One region of the Streptomyces sp. NPDC055966 genome, then DNA from elsewhere that is predicted to be linked to it. Evidence: riboswitches for the same ligand, from Rfam matches in the RefSeq annotation. Region 1 holds a riboswitch; each other region holds the start of a gene.
The links. Region 1 has a riboswitch for cobalamin ahead of ACFC8N_RS19165 (ribonucleoside-diphosphate reductase subunit alpha). Riboswitches for the same ligand answer to the same signal wherever they lie in the genome.
Positions count from the first base shown of each region.

Region 2: linked by a shared signal. The riboswitch ahead of ACFC8N_RS00730 (prenyltransferase/squalene oxidase repeat-containing protein) and the one ahead of ACFC8N_RS19165 (ribonucleoside-diphosphate reductase subunit alpha) in region 1 are both predicted to bind cobalamin.
Region 3: linked by a shared signal. The riboswitch ahead of ACFC8N_RS28535 (cobalamin biosynthesis protein) and the one ahead of ACFC8N_RS19165 (ribonucleoside-diphosphate reductase subunit alpha) in region 1 are both predicted to bind cobalamin.

Region 1 covers NZ_JBHJYK010000008.1:205,476-212,224, forward strand. Annotated here, with positions in the region: gene ACFC8N_RS19160 (ribonucleotide-diphosphate reductase subunit beta) at 1-663, opposite strand, end outside; gene ACFC8N_RS19165 (ribonucleoside-diphosphate reductase subunit alpha) at 663-3,032, opposite strand; cobalamin riboswitch at 3,158-3,313, opposite strand; gene mctP (monocarboxylate uptake permease MctP) at 3,469-5,085, opposite strand; gene ACFC8N_RS19175 (DUF3311 domain-containing protein) at 5,082-5,345, opposite strand; gene ACFC8N_RS19180 (GntR family transcriptional regulator) at 5,500-6,264, opposite strand; gene nagB (glucosamine-6-phosphate deaminase) at 6,431-6,749, opposite strand, start outside.
Region 2 covers NZ_JBHJYK010000001.1:150,924-157,672, reverse strand. Annotated here, with positions in the region: gene ACFC8N_RS00750 (ECF transporter S component) at 1-83, opposite strand, end outside; gene ACFC8N_RS00745 (ABC transporter ATP-binding protein) at 80-1,843, opposite strand; gene ACFC8N_RS00740 (CbiQ family ECF transporter T component) at 1,840-2,922, opposite strand; gene ACFC8N_RS00735 (SCO2322 family protein) at 2,915-3,577, opposite strand; gene ACFC8N_RS00730 (prenyltransferase/squalene oxidase repeat-containing protein) at 3,574-4,812, opposite strand; cobalamin riboswitch at 4,929-5,061, opposite strand; gene ACFC8N_RS00725 (hypothetical protein) at 5,170-6,045, opposite strand; gene ACFC8N_RS00720 (XRE family transcriptional regulator) at 6,338-6,749, shown strand, end outside.
Region 3 covers NZ_JBHJYK010000014.1:228,485-235,233, forward strand. Annotated here, with positions in the region: gene cobN (cobaltochelatase subunit CobN) at 1-2,326, opposite strand, end outside; gene ACFC8N_RS28530 (cobyric acid synthase) at 2,323-3,831, opposite strand; gene ACFC8N_RS28535 (cobalamin biosynthesis protein) at 3,828-4,790, opposite strand; cobalamin riboswitch at 4,888-5,022, opposite strand; gene ACFC8N_RS28540 (hypothetical protein) at 5,167-5,394, opposite strand; gene ACFC8N_RS28545 (inorganic phosphate transporter) at 5,429-6,700, opposite strand.

The sequences.
Region 1 (6,749 bases):
GAAGGACATGTGCATGGTCTCGTCGCGGAACACCCAGTTGGTGCCCGTGGCGAGGCCGTGCAGCAGACCCCGGCTGCGGAACCAGTAGACGTACGCGAAGGCGCCGTAGAAGAACAGCCCCTCGATGCACGCGGCGAAGCAGATCAGGTTCAGCAGGAAGCGCCGGCGGTCGGCCTTCGACTCCAGCCGCTCCAGCTTCTCCACCTCGTTGATCCACGTGAAGCAGAACTGCGCCTTCTCGCGGATGGAGGGGATGTTCTCGACGGCCGCGAAGGCCGCCGCCCGGTCGTCCGGGTCGGGCAGGTAGGTGTCCAGCAGCGTCAGATAGAACTGGACGTGCACGGCCTCCTCGAAGAGCTGACGGCTCAGGTAGAGCCGCGCCTCGGGGGAGTTGATGTGCTTGTACAGCGTCAGCACCAGGTTGTTCGCGACGATCGAGTCGCCCGTCGCGAAGAAGGCCACCAGCCGGCCGATGAGGTGCTGCTCCTCGGGCGTCAGCTTCGCGAGGTCGGCGACGTCCGAGTGGAGGTCGACCTCCTCCACGGTCCAGGTGTTCTTGATCGCGTCCCGGTAGCGCTCGTAGAAGTCGGGGTAGCGCATCGGACGCAGAGTCAGCTCGAAGCCCGGGTCGAGCAGGTTCTTCTCGTGAGCGGGAGTGGTCATTACTGGCAGGCCTCGCAGGACTCGGGGTTTTCCAGGGAGCAGGCCACGGCGTCGGGGTCGGCGACCTGCTGGGCGGGGATGGTCTTCTGGGGCTGCGCCTGGGCCGCGCGGGCGATCCGGGTCGCCGGGCGGGAGCGCAGGTAGTACGTCGTCTTCAGGCCCGACTTCCAGGCGTACGCGTACATCGAGGAGAGCTTGCCGATGGTCGGCGTCTCCAGGAACAGGTTCAGGGACTGCGCCTGGTCCAGGAACGGGGTGCGGGCCGCCGCCATGTCGATCAGACCGCGCTGCGGGATCTCCCACGCGGTGCGGTACAGCGCGCGCACCTCCTCGGGGATCCACGCGAAGCCCTGCACCGAGCCGTTCGAGTCCCGCAGCGCCTCACGGGTGCGCGCGTCCCACACGCCCAGGTTCTTCAGGTCCTGCACCAGGTAGGAGTTGACCTGGAGGAACTCACCCGACAGCGTCTCGCGCTTGAACAGGTTCGACACCTGCGGCTCGATGCACTCGTACACACCGGCGATGGAGGCGATGGTGGCCGTCGGGGCGATCGCGAGGAGCAGCGAGTTGCGCATGCCGACGGTGGCGATCCGCCTGCGCAGCGCCTCCCAGCGCTCCGGCCAGGCCGGCTCGGTGTCGTAGTGGTCCGGGTGCAGCACGCCCTGGGCCGTACGGGTCTTCTCCCAGGCCGGCAGCGGGCCGCTGCGCTCGGCGAGGTCGGCGGAGGCCTCGTACGCGGCGAGCATGATCCGCTCGGCGATCCGCGTCGAGAGGGCCCTGGCCTCGGCGGAGTCGAAGGGCAGGCGCAGCTTGAAGAAGACGTCCTGGAGGCCCATCGCGCCGAGACCGACCGGACGCCACTTGGCGTTGGAGCGGCCCGCCTGCTCGGTCGGGTAGAAGTTGATGTCCACGACCCGGTCGAGGAAGGTCACGGCCGTGCGGACGGTCTCGTCCAGCCGCTCCCAGTCGATGTCACCGCTCGCCGTGTCGACGAAGGCACCCAGGTTCACCGAACCGAGGTTGCAGACCGCCGTCTCGCCGTCGTCCGTGACCTCCAGGATCTCCGTGCAGAGGTTGGAGGAGTGGACCACGTGGCCCGGCAGGGCCGTCTGGTTGGCGGTGCGGTTGGCGGCGTCCTTGAAGGTCATCCAGCCGTTGCCGGTCTGCGCGAGGGTGCGCATCATGCGGCCGTACAGCTCACGGGCCGGGATGGTCTTCTTCGCGAGGCCCGCCTGCTCGGCCTTGCGGTACGCGGCGTCGAACTCCTCGCCCCACAGGTCCACCAGCTCCGGCACGTCGGCGGGGGAGAACAGCGACCAGGACGCGTCCGCGTTGACCCGGCGCATGAACTCGTCCGGGATCCAGTGCGCGAGGTTCAGGTTGTGCGTGCGCCGGGCGTCCTCACCGGTGTTGTCCCGCAGCTCCAGGAACTCCTCGATGTCGGAGTGCCAGGTCTCCAGGTAGACCGCGGCCGCGCCCTTGCGCCGGCCGCCCTGGTTCACGGCGGCCACCGAGGCGTCCAGCGTCTTCAGGAACGGCACGATGCCGTTGGAGTGCCCGTTGGTGCCGCGGATCAGCGAACCGCGGCTGCGGATGCGGGAGTACGACAGCCCGATGCCGCCGGCGTGCTTCGAGAGCCGGGCCACCTGGTGGTAGCGGTCGTAGATGGAGTCCAGCTCGTCCAGCGGCGAGTCGAGGAGGTAGCAGGACGACATCTGGGGATGGCGCGTGCCGGAGTTGAAGAGCGTGGGGGAGGAGGGCAGGTAGTCGAGACGGCTCATGAGCCCGTAGAGCGCGGCGACTTCGTCCAGCGCGCGCACGCTGTCGTCCTCGGCCAGGCCGCTCGCGACCCGGAGCATGAAGTGCTGGGGGGTCTCGATGACCCGGCGGGTGATCGGGTGGCGCAGCAGGTAGCGGCTGTGCAGGGTGCGCAGGCCGAAGTAGCCGAAGCGGTCGTCGGCGTGCACGTCGACCAGGGCGTCGAGGCGGGCCGCGTGCAGCCGCGCGAACGCGGCGGTGCGGTCGGCGATGAGGCCCTCGCGGTGGCCGACGGCCACGGACTCGGTGAAGGACGTCACCCCCTGTGAGGCGGCCTCGGCGCGGATGGCGAGGGTCAGCAGCCGGGCGGCCAGCCGCGAGTAGGCGGGGTCCTCGGAGATGAGCCCGGCGGCGGCCTCCGTGGCCAGTTCGCGCAACTCCGTCTCGTCGGCCCGGGCGGACCGGCCGCGCAACGCGGCGGCGGCGACCCGGCCGGGGTCGGCGTCGGGGAGGTCGGCGGTCAGCTCGGTCAGGGTACGCAGCAGCGCTGCACCGGGACCGTCGGTGTCCAGGCCGCCTGTTGAAGCCGGATCTGCGGGCGCGATGGTCACGTGGGGCTCTCCCTCGCTCGGCACGGGGGCCTTGCGGAGGGCAGGGGGCAGCCACGAGCGCGCACGCGTCGCGTCCACCGGCCCATTCCACGAGGCCCGGACGTCGGAAGGCACCCGGGCCGGACGGCCGGGCGCGTGCTGCCGGCAGGTCCTCGGACTGACTCCTGTGCGCGGATACGCACAAGTACACCGTTGCGGGACAGTTCCGGATTCGCACCGGATTCCCCTGCGACGACAGCGAGGATGAGCATACATCTAGTGCCGGGCTGTCGTGACACCCCCACATGTTGTGTCTGTTGTGTGTCGCGCTGGCTTCGGAGCGTCAACTTGTGTATGACGGGGGACATGCGGAACGGGCCGCCGTCATGCTCGATGTCGGCGGCCCGCTGCGGGGTGTGTCCGGTGTACGCGGTGCTTCAGGGCGTACGGGTGTGCCTCAGTGAGCGGCGCCCGCCAGCTCCGTCTCGACGCCCGGGTCGCCCGCGTCCGCCGTGTAGTCCTCCGGGCGGGTCTCGTCCACGCCCTCGGGGGCCTTCAGCGCACGCAGAACCAGCGTCATGACCACGGTGACGGCGACGTTCAGGACGAACGCCGTCATGCCGATGTAGCCGATCTCGCCGATGCCGGGGATCTCCTTCGCCGAGCCGCCGAAGTGCTTCTGGGTCGGCGAGGCGACGCCGTACGCGGCGACCGTGCCGTACACCATGCCGACCGCCCAGCCGGCGAGCAGCGCCCAGCGGTGGAACCAGCGGGTGAACAGGCCGCCGACCAGGGCCGGGAAGGTCTGCAGGATCCAGATGCCGCCCAGCAGCTGGAAGTTGATGGCGACCGTCTTGTCCATGGTGAGGACGAAGACCAGGGCGCCGACCTTCACCAGCAGGGAGACCAGCTTGGAGACCTGGGCCTCCTGTTTCGGCGTGGCGTCCGGCTTGATGAAGTCCCGGTAGATGTTGCGGGTGAAGAGGTTCGCCGCCGCGATCGACATGATGGCCGCGGGCACGAGTGCGCCGATGCCGATGGCGGCGAAGGCCACGCCCGCGAACCAGCTCGGGAACATGTCCTCGAACAGCTGCGGGATCGCCAACTGCCCGTTGGTGACCTTGACTCCGGCCGCGATCGCCATGAAGCCCAGCAGGGCGAGCAGGCCGAGCATCAGGGAGTACAGCGGCAGGATCGTGGTGTTGCGGCGGATCACCTCACGGCTCTTGGACGACAGGGTCGCGGTGATCGAGTGCGGGTACATGAACAGGGCGAGGGCCGAGCCGAGGGCCAGCGTTGCGTACGTCCACTGGCCCGCCTCCGGGGGCGCGAGCGCACCGCGCGGCTTGCCCGTCGCCGGGCTGACCTGGCTGAACGCATGACCGGCCTTGGCGAAGATGTCGTCGAAGCCGCCCAGCTTGATCGGGATGTAGATGATCGCCACCGCGATGACGAGGTAGATCAGGCCGTCCTTGACGAACGCGATCAGGGCGGGCGCGCGCAGCCCGGACGAGTACGTGTACGCCGCGAGCACACCGAAGGCGATCAGCAACGGCAGGTCCCGGACGAACCAGTTGCCGCTGCTGTCCCCGCCGACGCCCATCACGTCCAGCACGGCCTGGATGCCGACGAGCTGGAGCGCGATGTACGGCATCGTCGCGAGGATGCCGGTCAGCGCCACCGCCAGCGACAGGCCCTTGGAGCCGAACCGGCCGCGCACGAAGTCCGAGGTCGTCACATAGCCGTGCTTGTGGGACACCGACCACAGGCGGGGCAGGAACGTGAAGATCAGCGGGTAGACGAGGATCGTGTACGGCACCGCGAAGAAGCCGGACGCGCCCGCCGCGTAGATCGCCGCCGGTACGGCGACGAAGGTGTACGCCGTGTACAGGTCACCGCCGAGCAGGAACCAGGTGATCCAGGTGCCGAACGACCGCCCGCCCAGGCCCCATTCGTCCAGCGAGTGCTCGTTCTCGGCCTTGCGCCAGCGTGCGGCGAGGAAGCCCATGACCGTGACGGCCAGGAAGAAGAAGATGAAGACGCCGAGCGCGACGCCGTTGACGCCGTTCTTCACTGCGCCGCACCTCCCTTCTGGGCGGCACGGGCGCGCTGGTCACGCTGCCACAGCTTGTACGCCGTCATCGTGAGCGCCGTGGAGATCAGCACCCAGAGCATCTGGTACCAGTAGAAGAACGGGATGCCGATGAACGTGGGGTCGGTCTTGGCGTACGAGCCGACCCACAGCATCGCCACGAAGGGTGCGACGAGGCACACGCCGATGATCACGCGGACCGGTGTCACCACCGGTGGTCTCACTTCTGGTGCTTCGGACATGCCACGGATCTCCGTCCCCTCGCTGATCACCTGTGTAATGCGCAGGCAATCTAGGTGACGGTGTCACGGCAGTGGAAGACCTCGTCCGCATATCGGTATACCGATTCGGCGACGCCCACCGGCCCCGCCCCCGGCGGGAGTTACCCGACGGGGGTTACTCGACGGGCCGCTTCAGCCGCGCGACGAACTTGTAGCGGTCCCCGCGGTACACCGAGCGCACCCACTCCACCGGCTTGCCCTCGCGGTCCAGGGAGTGGCGGGAGAGCATCAGCATCGGCAGGCCCACGTCGGTGCCGAGCAGGCCCGCCTCGCGCGGGGTGGCCAGGGAGGTCTCGATGGTCTCCTCGGCCTCGGCGAGGTGCACGTCGTAGACCTCGGCGAGCGCGGTGTAGAGCGAGGTGTACTTCGCCAGGGAGCGGCGCAGGGCCGGGAAGCGCTTGGCGCTCAGATGCGTGGTCTCGATCGCCATCGGCTCGCCGTTGGCCATGCGCAGCCGCTCGATGCGCAGCACGCGCCCGCCGGCCGTGATGTCCAGCAGCCCGGCGAGCCGGTCGTCCGCCGTGATGTACCCGACGTCCAGCAGCTGCGAGGTCGGCTCCAGGCCCTGGGCGCGCATGTCCTCGGTGTAGGAGGTGAGCTGGAGTGCCTGGGAGACCTTGGGCTTGGCGACGAAGGTGCCCTTGCCCTGGATCCGCTCCAGCCGGCCCTCGACGACCAGCTCCTGGAGGGCCTGGCGGACGGTCGTGCGGGAGGTGTCGAACTCGGCCGCCAGCGTGCGCTCGGGCGGGACGGGAGTGCCCGGCGCCTGTGTCTGCGTCATGTCGAGCAGGTGCTTCTTCAGGCGGTAGTACTTGGGCACGCGTGCCGTACGGACGGTGGTGCCGGTCTCGTTCTCCGCACTGCTCACGTCGGTGCTCATGCCCTGCCTTCCCGGCTCCGGATGCCGAAAGCGACCGACTGACATCGGCCACGGCTCACATCGTGGCACGGCTTCTTGTGTCCGGAGTCCACCCGCACGCCCCGCGATCTCCTCTGTATACCGTCGCACCCCTGGTTGGTCTAGTCCATCACCCGGCCCCGGGCCGCTAGATCCCCTGCCAGTCCGGCTTGTTGGCGTAGGTGTGGCGGAAGTAGTCGGCGAGCTTCAGCTTGGACGCGGCCGCCTCGTCGACCACCACCGTCGCGTGCGCGTGCAGCTGGAGCGCGGAGGCCGGGCAGACCGCGGCGACCGGGCCCTCGACGGTCGCGGCCACCGCGTCCGCCTTGCCCTCGCCGGTCGCGAGCAGCACCAGGTGCCGGGCCTCCAGGATGGTGCCGATGCCCTGGGTCATGACGTGGTGGGGGACCTGGCCGATGTCGCCGTCGAAGAAGCGGGCGTTGTCGACCCGGGTCTGCTCGGTCAGC
Region 2 (6,749 bases), on a different contig from region 1:
GCGCCGACCAGTACGAGCGCGGCGACGGAGCGGGGGCGGACGCGGACGGCGTGCAGGCGGGTCCTCGCGGGCGGGGCGCTCATGCCAGCGCCTCGCGCACCTCGGCCACCGTGAGCCACCGCTGCGGGGCGAGGACCTTCGTCACCTGCGGGGCGAAGGACGGCGACGAGACGACGATGTGGGCGGTCGGCCCGTCGGCGATGACCTCCCCCTCGGCGAGCAGCACCACCCGGTGCGCGATCTCGGCCGCCAGCTCCACGTCGTGCGTGGCCAGCACGATCGCGTGCCCCTCGGCGGCGAGCGCGCGCAGCACGGTCACCAGACGGGCCTTGGCCGCGTAGTCCAGGCCGCGCGTCGGCTCGTCGAGCAGCAGCAGGGGCGGCCGGCCGGTCAGCACGACGGCCAGGGCGAGCGCCAGACACTGCCCCTCGGACAGGTCGCGGGGGTGCGTGTCGTCCGTGATGCCCGGCAGCAGCTCGGACACCAGCGCCCGGCAGGTCCCCGGCTCGGCCCGGGCGTCCCGGTCCGCCGCCGCGCACTCGTCGCCGACCGTGTCGGCGTACAGCAGGTCACGCGGCTCCTGCGGGACCAGGCCGACGCGGCGCACGAGGTCGGGCGGTGCGGTGCGATGGGGGATGACCCCGCCGACGGTCACGCCGCCCGTGGTGGGGGTCACGAGGCCGACGAGGGAGCCGAGCAGGGTGGACTTTCCGGCGCCGTTGCGGCCCATGAGGGCGACGGTCTCGCCGGGCGCCACGGTGAGGTCGATGTGGCGCAGGGCGGTGATGCGGTCGCGGCGCACCGAGAGGGCGCGGATCTCGGCGGCGGCGGACGAGACGTCGGTGAGCGGGGCGGGGGAGTTGCGGCGGCGGAGGCGGAATCGGCGACCGGTACCGGTGTCGGCCGGGAGTGGCATCGCTTGCCGGCGCCCGCCGGGTGCCTCCCCCGCTCTCGGCTTCGCTCGCGCGGGGGGACCCCCGTCGCCCACCCGTGCCGCCCTGGCGGCACGACTGCCCGCAGCTGGGGCGGCTGCCAGTCGTTCCCGCAGGTCACCCGCTCTGCGCCGGGCGTCACGGACCGTCAGGGGAAGGGGCGTCCAGCCGGCCAGCCGGCCCAGGGCGACCACCGGCGGGTACACCGGGGAGACCGCCATGACCTCGGCCGGGGTGCCCACGACCGGGGCCTCGCCGGGGGCCGGGAGCAGGACGACCCGGTCGGCGTAGTGGACGACGCGTTCCAGGCGGTGTTCGGCCATCAGGATCGTCGTGCCGAGGTCGTGCACCAGGCGCTGGAGCACCGCCAGCACCTCCTCCGCCGCGGCCGGGTCCAGGGCGGAGGTCGGCTCGTCCAGGACCAGGACCCGGGGGTGCGGGGTGAGGACCGAGCCGATCGCGACGCGCTGGCGCTGGCCGCCTGAGAGGGTGGCGATCGGGCGGTCGCGGAGCCCGGCGAGCCCCAGCAGGTCGAGGGTCTCCTCGACCCGGCGCCGCATCACCTCGGGGGCGAGGCCCAACGACTCCATCCCGTAGGCGAGTTCGTCCTCCACGGTGTCCGTGACGAAGTGGGCGAGCGGGTCCTGGCCCACCGTGCCGACCACGTCGGCGAGTTCGCGCGGCTTGTGGGTGCGGGTGTCGCGGCCGGCGACGGTGACGCGGCCGCGCAGGGTGCCGCCGGTGAAGTGCGGCACCAGCCCGCTCACCGCGCCGAGCACGGTGGACTTGCCGACCCCGGACGGGCCGACGAGCAGCACCAGTTCGCCCTCCGGCACCTCGAAGTCGATGCCCTGGACACAGGGTTCGGCCGCGCCGTCGTACACCACGGCGACGTCCTCGAAGCGGATCACGACGGCTCCTCGGGGTGCGTGGGTACGGCGAAGGCGGGCAGGAGGGAGAGGAGGACCGCCGCGGCGGGCCACAGGGGCAGGGCCGGGGCGACCAGGGGAACGACCCCCGGGTGCAGCGCCTGCGGGTCGCGGTCGGCGGCGAGGGTGAGGAGCGCGGCGACGGCGGCGCCGGAACCGGCCACCAGCCAGGCGCGCGCGTCCCACGGGTCCGGGCGGTACCGGGTGCGCAGCGAGCGCCGGCCGCCCAGCTTCAGCCCCGCGAGCGCGGCGGCGACCCCGGCGAGCAGCACCGGCAGCCCGTAGGTGCCGCCCTCCGCGGTCAGCAGCCCGTACGTCCCCGCGCACACGCCGAGCAGGCCGCCGAGGGTGAGCGCGGCCGTCGTACGGCGGACCCGGGCGGGAACCTCGGCGCTGCGGCCGTACCCCCGGGCCTCCATCGCGGCGGCGAGCGCGACCGAGCGTTCCAACGCGCCCTCCAGGACCGGCAGTCCGACCTGGAGCAGGCCGCGCAGGCCGCGGTCCGGGCGGCCGCGCAGCCGGCGGGCGGCGCGCAGCCGCTGGACGTCGGCGACGAGGTGCGGCGCGAAGGTGAGGGCGACGACGACGGCCACGCCGGTCTCGTACAGCGCGCCGGGCAGGGACTTGAGCAGGCGGCCCGGACTGGCGAGGGCGTTCGCCGCGCCGACGCAGATCAGGAGCGTCGCCAGTTTCAGGCCGTCGTACGCCGCGAAGACCAGCGCCTCGGCGGTCACCTTCCCGCCCAGCCGGATGCCCTGCGCCCAGTGGGGGAGCGGGACTTCGGGGAGCGTGAACAGGGTGTGGGTGCCAGGGATGGGGGAGCCGAGCGCCACCGCGAACAGGAGGCGGACGAGCAGGACGGCGAGGGCGAGCCTGAGGAAGGCGGCGTAGGAGCGGGCGAGGGGGGCGGGGGTGCGGTGCGTCGCGACGACGTACGCCGACGCGGATATGAGGAGGGCGAGCAGGAGGGGGTTGGTGGTGCGGGTGGCGGCGGTGCCGAGGCTCAGGGCCCACAGCCACCAGGCACCGGGGTGAACGGCACGCCCGCCCTGCTCAGCCATTCCGTTCGTTCCGTCGCCGCCGCGTCTGCCACACCGCCGCGCCCGCCAGCAGGACGACCGCTCCCACGCCGATCGGCAGCCCCAGCGCGGGCCCGTCCGAGGGGCTCTTCTCGGCGCCGTGCCCCGTGATGCGGCGCGGCTTCCGCGTGTCCGACACCTGCTCGCCGCACCCCCGGTGCGGATACCCGGCGATCGCGCACAGCAGGGCGTCGGTGTCGTAGCGCAGCGGCGGCGCGACGGCGGCCAGGGCGTCGGCGGTCGTCGCGTCGTCCGGCACCCGGGCACAGGCCGTACGGCCGGCCGGCGGGCTCTCGCCGGACGGCGCGTCCGCCGGGGTGCCGAAGTCGAGGACCAGCGCCACCCGTTTCATGCCGGACCTGGCCGGCGTGGCCGCGCAGATCGTCCGGAAGTCCGCGGTGCCGCGCGGCCGGCTCGCGTCGGCCGAGTCCGCGCTGACCGCGAAGCGGAAACCCGCCACCGCGCCGTCGTCGGGACGGACGCTCGCCGGGCCCTGCGTGGCGTACGTCCACCGGCCGTCGGTGCGCTCCCAGAAGGACCAGTAGCGGTAGCCGGCGGCATGCGCCTGGGTCACCGCGGCCGCGAGCAGGACGAACGCGGCCAGCGTCAGGCTCACCGCACGGCGGCCCCCGGTCACGGCTGCTGCTTCTTCCGGCCGCTGAGCAGGAAGCCGATGCCGATGCCCGCGACGAGGCAGACACCGACGAACCACCAGAGGCCGAACGGCGAACCGCCGTCGGACTTCTCGGACTTCTCGGGGCTCGTGGACGCGTGCCCGGCGGATTCCATGCTCGGCGCCGGGCCCTGCGCGTTGAGCGAGCGGACCAGGCTGGTGCCGCCGAAGTCGCCCGGTTGCGCGCCCACCGCGTGCGCGGCGAGGATCAGCTGCGCGTACGCCGCCGGGCCGCTCTGCTCGGCCCAGCGCGTGGCGTTGTGCTCCAGCCACGTGTACGACCGCGACGCCTGCTCGCCGCGCCCGTCGGCGGCGAGCGCGACGACCGCGTCCGCCGTGTTGCCGTAGTCCGGCTGGTCCGTGGCGCCGGGCAGCGCGGACGTCAGATGGCCGGTCTTCGCGACGGCCGACGCGAGGTTGGCACCAGCGTTGTCCGCGATCTGCGCCGGGGTGAGGTGCTCGCCGGCGGTGCACGCGCCGCTGCCGGGCGCCTTGCCGGCCGTCGCGACGAACCCCTTGCCGAGCGCGCCGAGTACGCCGGCCGCCGTCGCGTCCGCGTTGGCCGCCAGGGCGCCCTTCTTGTCCGGCTGGAAGGCGAGAGCGCCGCCGCCGGGCTGCTCGCAGGGCACGGACAGGGCGGCGAGGAGGTCGTAGGGGGACTTGCCCGCCCTGGTGGTCCGCGCCGGGTCCGCGCCGGTCGCGGCGAGGGCGCCGATGACGACGGAGGTGGAGTTGGTGTCGCTGGCGCCGCCCGGGTTGTAGCCCCAGCCGCCGTCCGTGTTCTGCACGGACTTCAGCCAGGCGACCGCCTTGCCGACCGCGTCGTCGTGCCCGCCGGTCGCCCGCAGGGCCTGGACGGCGGCGGCCGTGCTGTTGGTGTCCACGACGACCTTGCTGTCGCAGGCCTTGTCCGGGGCGGCGCGGAACGCGGCGAACGCGCCGTTCGCGCACTGCTGGCCGGCGAGCCAGCCGACGGCCTGCGCGGCGGGCCGGTAGCCGAGCGTGCGCTGCGCGACCAGCGTCAGCGACTGGCGCCACACACCGTCGTAGGTCGGGTCGCCCGTGCCGTACAGCCCGGCCGGGATCGTGAGCTTCGCAGACGGCGACGGGGCCGGGGACGCTCCGGCGGCCGTGGCGGGCGCGGCGGCGGCCAGCACGCCTACGGCGGCGAGAGCCGCTGCGCTGCGGCGGACGTTCATGGTCGGCGACTGCCTCTCCTGCGGGGAGCCGGGCAGCGCGCGGGAACCCCCCGGGCGGCTCGACTCCGTAGACCTCGACGGTGCCGTGCGCGGCGGGTCGCCGACGCACGTGAGCCGGTCAACGTCCCGTCCCGGGCGGTCCGGCTCACCGTCCGGCGACGGACGGTTCACGGTTGCGGGCTCAGCGCCGGAATTGCACCGGCTTCCCCCTGTACGGGTGTGATGACGACCCCGCCACCTTACCGGCAGGCATGCGCGAGCCGGGGGGTGGCCGTGGGCACAGGGCGGCGGTGACCGGGGTCACGGTGATCCGGGTGCGACGTCGGAGTGGGCGGGCCCCCTGCACCGGCGATGCCGTCAGGCGGCACCGAGCGCCCGGTCGCACTCCGCCGCGTCCTCCCCCTCCGCCACCCAGTACACCCGGGTCGGCAGACACGCGCCGCCCGCCGACTCCGCGAAGCGGATCGCGGCGGCCCGCTGCCGGCTCGGCGTGGCGTCCACAAACGTCCCGCACGCCATCGCCAGCGCCACCCCGGCCAGATCCACCCCGGTGGCCCGCTCCACCAGCCAGGGAATGAGGTCGCCCGGAAGGAACGGCACGACCCCGGTCACCCGCGGGCCCCGGCCGGTCAGCCGCAGCCGCACGTGCGCCACGGTGTGCGTGAGGCCGAGCGCCCGCACCGCCCGCTCGACCGTCTGCCGCAGGAAGCGGTTGTGCAGCAGGCCATCGTGGGCGTGGACCGAGTGCCGCAGCGGCAGGCCCCCCGGCGCCCCCGGGGTCGTACGGGTGAGCGCGGCGATGCGGACCTCGTCGTCCAGGACCACCGTCTCCGCGGACACCAGCGGGCCGTCGAGGTCACCGGGCCCGTCCGGGGCCAGGCGGTGCCGGGCGAGCAGTGCCGTGGACGTCACGGGGTCGGTGCAGGCCCCGGCCGTCTCGTACGACAGGCCCGGCAGCCCCAGATGCCCGGTGATCCGCGCGGCGGTGCGCAGATGCTCCCTGGTCCAGGTCAGCACGCCCGCGACCGGATGCCGGTCCGCGTACCGCGCGAGCGCACCGGCCGTCTCCGCCTCGTGCGTGGGGTCGGCCGGGAGATGGCCGGACAGGAAGGGCCGCGCCCAGCCGGGGACGGCGGTGTCGACCAGGATCACGGGGCGGGCCTCGGCGATCCGCTCCAGCGGGACCCCGTACGCGGCGGGGCCGGCCCCGAGCAGAAGGACGGGCTGCGGCATCGGCGCTTCACCTTTGCGGGAGAGGCAGGGCGGGACGGCGAGGCGGGACGGTCGTACGGGCAGCGGAACACCCCGGGTGCCGCTCCCCCCGTGTGCGGCACCCGGGGCGGGTCGAAATCTTGCTCTCTGTGTCGTGATCCTCACCCACCGCACGCTCAACTGTCAACTATTCCTGCCTCGTTGGGCAGGGAGCCTTGTCAGATCTGGTCGGCGAACGGACGACCGGGTACCCTCGCCTCTCGTCCCGTCGCCCGGTCGAGGGGACGGACGCCACATGCTCAGGGGGGCCTCGGTGAGTGACGCCTACACCTCGCTGGCCGAAGTTCTGGCCAGACTCGGGGAGTTGACCGGCCGGCCCGGCCGGCTTCCGGAAGCCCTCGACGTGGCCGGCCTCTCCCATCGCACCGGCATCCCCGTCGGCACCGTCGTGGAGCTGCTCGGCGGCGGCCGGGCGGCCGAGGCCGGACTGGCCCAACGCGTGCGCCAGCGGCTGGACTTCATCCGCGAGACCCGGCGCCGGCCGGACGGCAAACGGTACTCGCTGGACGAGCTGGCCAGGATCGCCGGCACCAGCCGGCAGTGGCTGAGCGAGTGGCGCAAGAGCGGGCTGCCGAGCCTGGAGCACACCGACCGGCTGCGCAGGTTCTTCGGGCTGCCGGCCGGCTTCTTCACGGCCGACGAACCGGAGGCGCTGCACGAGGCGT
Region 3 (6,749 bases), on a different contig from region 1:
ACTCCAACACCCGCACGGCGTCCGGGAGTTCGGTGCCGAGCACGCCCCGCAGGACGGCGGGGACCACCGCGCGGTCCCACGCCCGCGCCTCCATCCCCTCCGCGATCCCCCGGCACAGCTGCTCCAGCAGGTCGATCGCGTCGGCGGCCGTACGGGACGGACCCTCGGCCAGGTCCGTCAGCTCCACCGGCACCTTCACCGGTGCGCCCGGCTCGGCCAGCAGCTCCTTCTCGACCAGCCCGAAGTGTGCCGCCAGCGCGGCCCTGAGGCCCGGCAGGGCGTTCGCCTGCCCGCCCCACACCTGGGACGCCCGCAGCACGGCCAGCACCAGGTTCACGCGCGGCTCGCCGACCGGGCCGCCGCCCAGGATGTGCAGACCGTCGCGGATCTGCACGTCCTTGATCTCGCACAGATAGCCGTCGATGTGCATGACGAACTCGTCGAAGGCGGCGTCGTCCGGCTGCTCGTCCACATGCAGGTCGTGGTGCAGCTCGGCCGCCTTGACCAGTGTCCAGATCTGGGCCCGCACGGCCGGGGCCTTGGCCGGGTCCAGATCGGAGACGAGCGCGTACTCGTCCAGCAGCTGCTCCAGCTTGGCCAGGTCGCCGTAGGTGTCGGCGCGGGCCATCGGCGGCACCAGGTGGTCGACGACCGTGGCGTGCCCGCGCCGCTTGGCCTGGGTGCCCTCACCGGGGTCGTTGACGATGAACGGGTAGACGAGGGGGAGATCGCCGAGGACCGCGTCCGGGGCGCAGCCGGCGCTCAGGCCAAGGCCCTTGCCCGGCAGCCACTCCATCGTGCCGTGCTTGCCCATGTGCACGATCGCGTCCGCGCCGAACGAGTTTTCGAGCCACCTGTACGCCGCCATGTAGTGGTGCGAGGGCGGCATGTCGGGGTCGTGGTAGATCGCGATCGGGTTCTCCCCGAAGCCGCGCGGCGGCTGGATCATCACGACGACGTTCCCGAACCGAAGGGACGCCAGCACGATGTCCTCACCGTCGACGTACAGGCTGCCCGGCGGCTCGCCCCACGCCTCGGTCATCGCGTCTCGCAACTGCGGGTCCAGCTTCTCGAACCACGCCCGGTAGTCCGCCAGCGGTACCCGGGCGGGCGCGGCGGCCAGCTGCTCCTCGGTCAGCCACTCCACGTCATGGCCGCCGGCCTCGATCAGCCGGTGGATCAACTCATCGCCGTTGTCGGGGTATTCGGCGAGCCCGTACCCGGCGTCCCGCAACGCGTCCAGCACCCGCACCGCCGACGCGGGCGTGTCCAGACCGACCGCGTTGCCGACCCGCGAGTGCTTGGTCGGGTACGCGGTGAAGACCAGCGCGACCTTCTTCTCGGCGTTCGGCTTGTGCTTCAACCGGGCGTGGCGCAGGGCGATCCCGGCCACCCGCGCGGCCCGCTCGGGGTCGGCGACGTACACCGGGACCTCGTCCGGACCCTGCTCCTTGAAGGAGAAGGGCACGGTGATCAGCCGGCCGTCGAACTCCGGGATGGCGACCTGCATGGCCGCGTCCATGGGGGACAGGGCGGCGTCCGACTCGTCCCAGGCCTTCTTCGACGAGGTGAGGCACAGGCCCTGCAGCACCGGGATGTCCAGGTCGGCGAGGGCACCGATGTCCCAGGACTCCTCGTCGCCGCCCGCCGAGGCCTGCGACGCGTGCGTGCCGCCCGCCGCCAGCACGGTCGCGACCAGCGCGTCGGCCCGGCCCAGCAGCTCGTACAGCCCGGCGTCCGCGCCGCGCAGCGAACCGCAGTACACCGGCAGGGCGTTCGCGCCCTTCGCCTCGATCGCCTCGCACAGGGTGTCCACGAAGGCGGTGTTGCCGCTCAGTTCGTGCGCCCGGTAGAAGAGCACGCCCACGGTCGGCCGGCCGTCCCGAGCCGCGTACGAGCCGTGGACGCCGTACTCCGGCATCCTGTGCGGCTCCTCGAAGCCCTCGCCGGTCAGCAGCACGGTGTCCGACAGGAACCGGGACAGCTCCAGCAGGTTCGCCGGGCCGCCCTCGACCAGGTACTTCAGCGCCTCCGCGACCACACCGGCCGGCACCGAGGACTCGGCCATCAGCTCCGCGTCCGGCACGGCCTCGCCGCCCAGCAGCACCGTCGGGATCCCGGCCGCCTTCAGCGCGGCGAGCCCGTCCTCCCAGGCGCGCTTGCCGCCGAGCAGCCGTACGACGGCGAGGTCCGCGCCGTCCAGCAGCCCCGGCAGCTCCTGCCGGACGTCCACCCGGGTCGGGTTGCCGATGCGGAAGTCCGCGCCGGAGGCCCGGGCCGCCAGCAGGTCCGTGTCGGCGGTGGACAACAACAACACTGTGCTCATGCGGGCGCTCCCGGTGGAATGAAAGGCAGTCCTTGCGGCGCGCCCGACTCGATGAGCCGCCACAGCGCGTCCGTGTCCGCGTGCTGTTCGATCAGGTCGCCGAGCCGGTCGAGCTGCTCCTCGCGCAGCGCGGCGAAGGAGGTGTCCGGCGCGGGCACGAAGCGGCGGCCCGCGGCGGCGGCCACCTCGCGCAGGAAGGCCCGCCGGAAGCCGTCCGACTCCAGCGAGCCGTGCCAGTGGGTGCCCCAGGTCTGGCCGACCCGGCAGCCGTCGAGGAAGGGTTCTCCCCCCTCCATGGAGGCGACGCCGTGGTGGATCTCGTACCCCTCGACCCGCTCGCCGAGGGCCTCCCCTTCCGGCCGGGTCAGGGTCTTCTCGGGGGCGAACCGCACCCGTACGGGCAGGATCCCCAGGCCGGCCACATGCCCCTCGCGGCTCTCGACCTCGTCCTCGATGTGCTCGCCGAGGATCTGGAAGCCGCCGCAGATGCCGAGAACGGGGCGGCCTTCGGCGGCCCTTGCGACGAGCGCCTCCGCCAGTCCGCGCTCCCGCAGCCACTGAAGAGCCCGTACGGTCCCGCGCGTGCCCGGGATCACCGCCAGGTCCGCGTCCGCCAGCTCCTCCGGGCGGTCCACGAACCGCACCACGACGCCCGGTTCGGCGGCGAGCGCGTCCACGTCCGTGAAGTTGGACATCAGCGGGATCGCGCACACGGCGACGCGCAGCACGTCCTCGCCGACCGGGGGAGCGACGGCCGACTCGCGGACCGTGCCGCGCAGCGACACGCGCAGGCCGTCCTCCTCGTCGATGCCGAGGCCGTGCCGGAAGGGGAGAACGCCGTAGGTGCGCCGCCCGGTGAGGTTCCGGAGCATGTCCAACCCCGGTGCCAGCAGCGAGACATCGCCCCGGAACTTGTTCACCAGGAATCCGGCGACCAGCTCCTGGTCCTCGGGCGAGAGCAGCGCGACGGTGCCGAAGAAGGAGGCGAAGACGCCCCCGCGGTCGATGTCGCCGACCACGAGCACGGGCAGTCGCGCGTTCCGCGCGATCCCCATGTTCACGATGTCGGTCCGGCGCAGGTTGATCTCGGCCGGGCTGCCCGCCCCCTCACAGATCACCGCGTCATACGTGCCCCGCAACTCGGCGAGGCAGTCCAGCACCGTGCCGAGCAGCTTCTGCTGCCGCCCGCCGTGGTAGCCGCGTGCGCTCAGCTCGCCCACCGGCCGGCCCAGCAGCACGACCTGGCTGCTCTGTTCGCCCCCCGGCTTCAGCAGCACCGGGTTCATCAGCGCGGTCGGCTCGACCCGGCACGCCTGCGCCTGCATGGCCTGCGCCCGGCCGATCTCCGCGCCCTCCCGGGTCACGAAGGAGTTGAGCGACATGTTCTGCGCCTTGAACGGCGCGACCTTCACGCCCTGGCGCACCAGCCACCGGCAGATCCCGGCCGTCACGACGCTCTTGCCGGCGTCCGAGGTGGTGCCGGCGACGAGGAGTCCCCCGTTCACTTCCCACGTCCCTTCGGGCTCTTGAAGCTGCTGACGATCAGGCGCGCGGCGACCGTCGTGCCGAGCGCGAGCAGGCCGACGCGGCGGGAGAGCCGGGCGGCCCGGTCGATGTCGGCGACCCGGACGGCCCGCCCGGTGTCCCCGCCCAGCACGGGCCGGTGCTCGACGCGTCCGCCGTAGGAGAGCGTCCCGCCCAGGCGGACGCCGAGCGCTCCCGCGAACGATGCCTCCACGGGCCCGGCGTTGGGGCTCGGGTGCTTGCGGGCGTCGGCCCGCCAGGCGCGCAGGGCACCGCGCGGGTCGGGTCCGGCGACGGCGGCGAGCACGGCGGTCAGCCGGGCCCCCGGCCAGCCGGCCACGTCGTCGAGGCGGGCGGAGGCCCAGCCGTAGCGGCGGTGGCGCGGGGACCTGTGACCCACCATCGCGTCCAGGGTGTTGACGGCCCGGAAGCCGAGCAGCCCCGGCACCCCGGCCACGGCGCCCCAGACCAGGGCGCCCACGACGGCGTCGGAGGTGTTCTCGGCGACGGACTCGACCACGGCCCGGGCGATCCCGTCGGCGTCCAGCGACTGGGGGTCCCGGCCGCACAGGTGGGGCAGCCGGGCGCGGGCCGCCTCGACGTCCCCGCGCTCCAGCGCCCGGCCGATCGTGCGGGCCTCGCGGGCGAGCGAGGTGCCGCCCACGACGGACCAGACGGCGGAGGCGGTCAGCGCGGCGGAGGCGGCGGGGCAGGGGCGTACGGCGCGTGCGGCGGCCGCGCCGAGTGCGACGGCGCCGCCCGCGCACACGACGGTGTGCAGCGTGCCCCAGCCGCGGTGGTCGCGCCACAACACGCCTTCCACGGCAGCGGCCGCCCGCCCGAACGCGGCGACCGGATGCCCGCGGCGGGGGTCGCCGAGGAGCAGGTCACCGAGGAGGCCGGCGGCGGCGCCGTACGCGTAGGAGCGATCGGCACCCATGGGCTCAGCCGGCCGTGGGTGCGGGAGCGGGCCTGGTACGGGTCCTTCGGCAGCCGGGCATGGCGATCGGTGTCCTCACTCAGGGTGTCCGCGCCCTGGTTCGACGAGATTCGGCGGTGAGAGTTCCTGGCTCCCGGGGGTTCTTCCCCGGTGACAGTGGCGGGACCGCGCCGGATTCGCACCGGCTTCCTCTCCTGCCGCCGTACATGGCCCCGGCAGTCCACCACGGGCCCGGAACGGCCGTCAACTTGCTGTTGACCTGCACGGGGAGAGTGTGCCGATCCCCACATCGCGGGGCGCGCGTGACCGACCGACCGGCACGGCGAAGGCTCCCCCGCGTCCAGGACGCGGGGGAGCCTTCGCCGGTGTCGTTGTGTCAGCTCTTGGAGACGATCAGGACGATGCCGTACGCCACCGCCGCCGCGCAGGCCGCGAAGCAGACGTAGGCGCCGGTGACGGCGAGGGCGGCGGAGTCGCCCTGGGCCGCGGCCCGCTCGCGCCGGGTCAGGCCCCTGATGCCGAGGGTGAACAGGACCACGAGGCCCACCGTGAACACGAGGCTGACGCCGAAGACGGAGCCGATGGCCGACCAGTCGATCTTCATGGGGATGCTTCCTTGGTAACCGAGGGGGCCGGGGTCAGACGGTGGCGGCCGGGGGAGCGGCCTGGGCGGCGGCGGCCGCGGTCTCGGTGGCGGCCGGGGCGGGGATCGTGGCCGTCAGGTCCTCGCCGATCGTCCCCGAGGGGGGCGGGGCCACCGCGGCGATGGCGGTGGTCACCACACCGGCCGGCTCCGCGGTCTCCTCGACGACGTTGGTGTGGTCGACGACCTCGCGGCGGGAGATCTTCCAGATCGCGGCGCTGGACGCGACCAGGAAGACGGCGACCGCGGCGGTGCCCCAGTCGCCGAGGTCCGTGACGGACTCGGCGCCCGCGCCGACCAGCGCGGCGGCCGGGAGCGTGAGGATCCAGGCGACCAGCATGCGGGTCGCGGTGGACCAGCGGACCACACCGCCCTTGCGGCCGACGCCGGTGCCCATCACCGCGCCGGAGACGACGTGCGTGGTGGACAGGGAGAAGCCCAGGTGGGAGGAGGCCAGGATGGCGGTCGCGGCGCTGGTCTGGGCGGCGAATCCCTGGCGCGGCTCCAGGTCGGTCAGGCCCGTGCCCATGGTGCGGATGATGCGCCAGCCGCCGATGTAGGTGCCGAGCGCGATGGCCAGGCCGGCGGAGAGGATCACCCAGGTGGGAGGGTTCGAGCCGGGCGCGATGGCGCCGCCCGCGATCAGCGCGAGGGTGATGATGCCCATCGTCTTCTGGGCGTCGTTGGTGCCGTGGGCCAGGGAGACCAGACCGGCGGAGGCGATCTGGCCGACGCGGTAGCCCTTGCGGGAGGACTCGCTCTCGGCCCTGCCCTCGGTCGTGCTGTCGACGCCGTACGACAGCCGGGTGGCGATCATGGCCGCGAGGCCCGCGACGATCGGCGCGGCGATCGCCGGGAGCAGCACCTTGGTCACCAGCACGTCGCCGTGCACGGCACCGAGGCCGGCGGAGGCGATCGTGGCGCCGATCAGACCGCCCATCAGGGCGTGCGAGGAACTGGACGGGAGGCCCACCAGCCAGGTCACCAGGTTCCAGAGGATCGCGCCGACCAGTGCGGCGAAGATGACCTCGGGCCGGATGCCCTTCTCGTCGACGAGTCCCTTGGAGATCGTGTTCGCGACCTCCACGGACAGGAAGGCGCCGACCAGGTTCAGGGTGGCCGACATGGCAACTGCGATCTTGGGCTTCAGGGCGCCTGTCGAGATGGTGGTGGCCATCGCGTTGGCGGTGTCGTGGAAACCGTTCGTGAAATCAAACGCGAGTGCGGTTACCACCACAATCGCGAGGATCAGCGAGAAGCTTTCCATTTACCCAGGCAATCGTTCGAGGTCATTGGCTGGACGAACGTAGGCAACC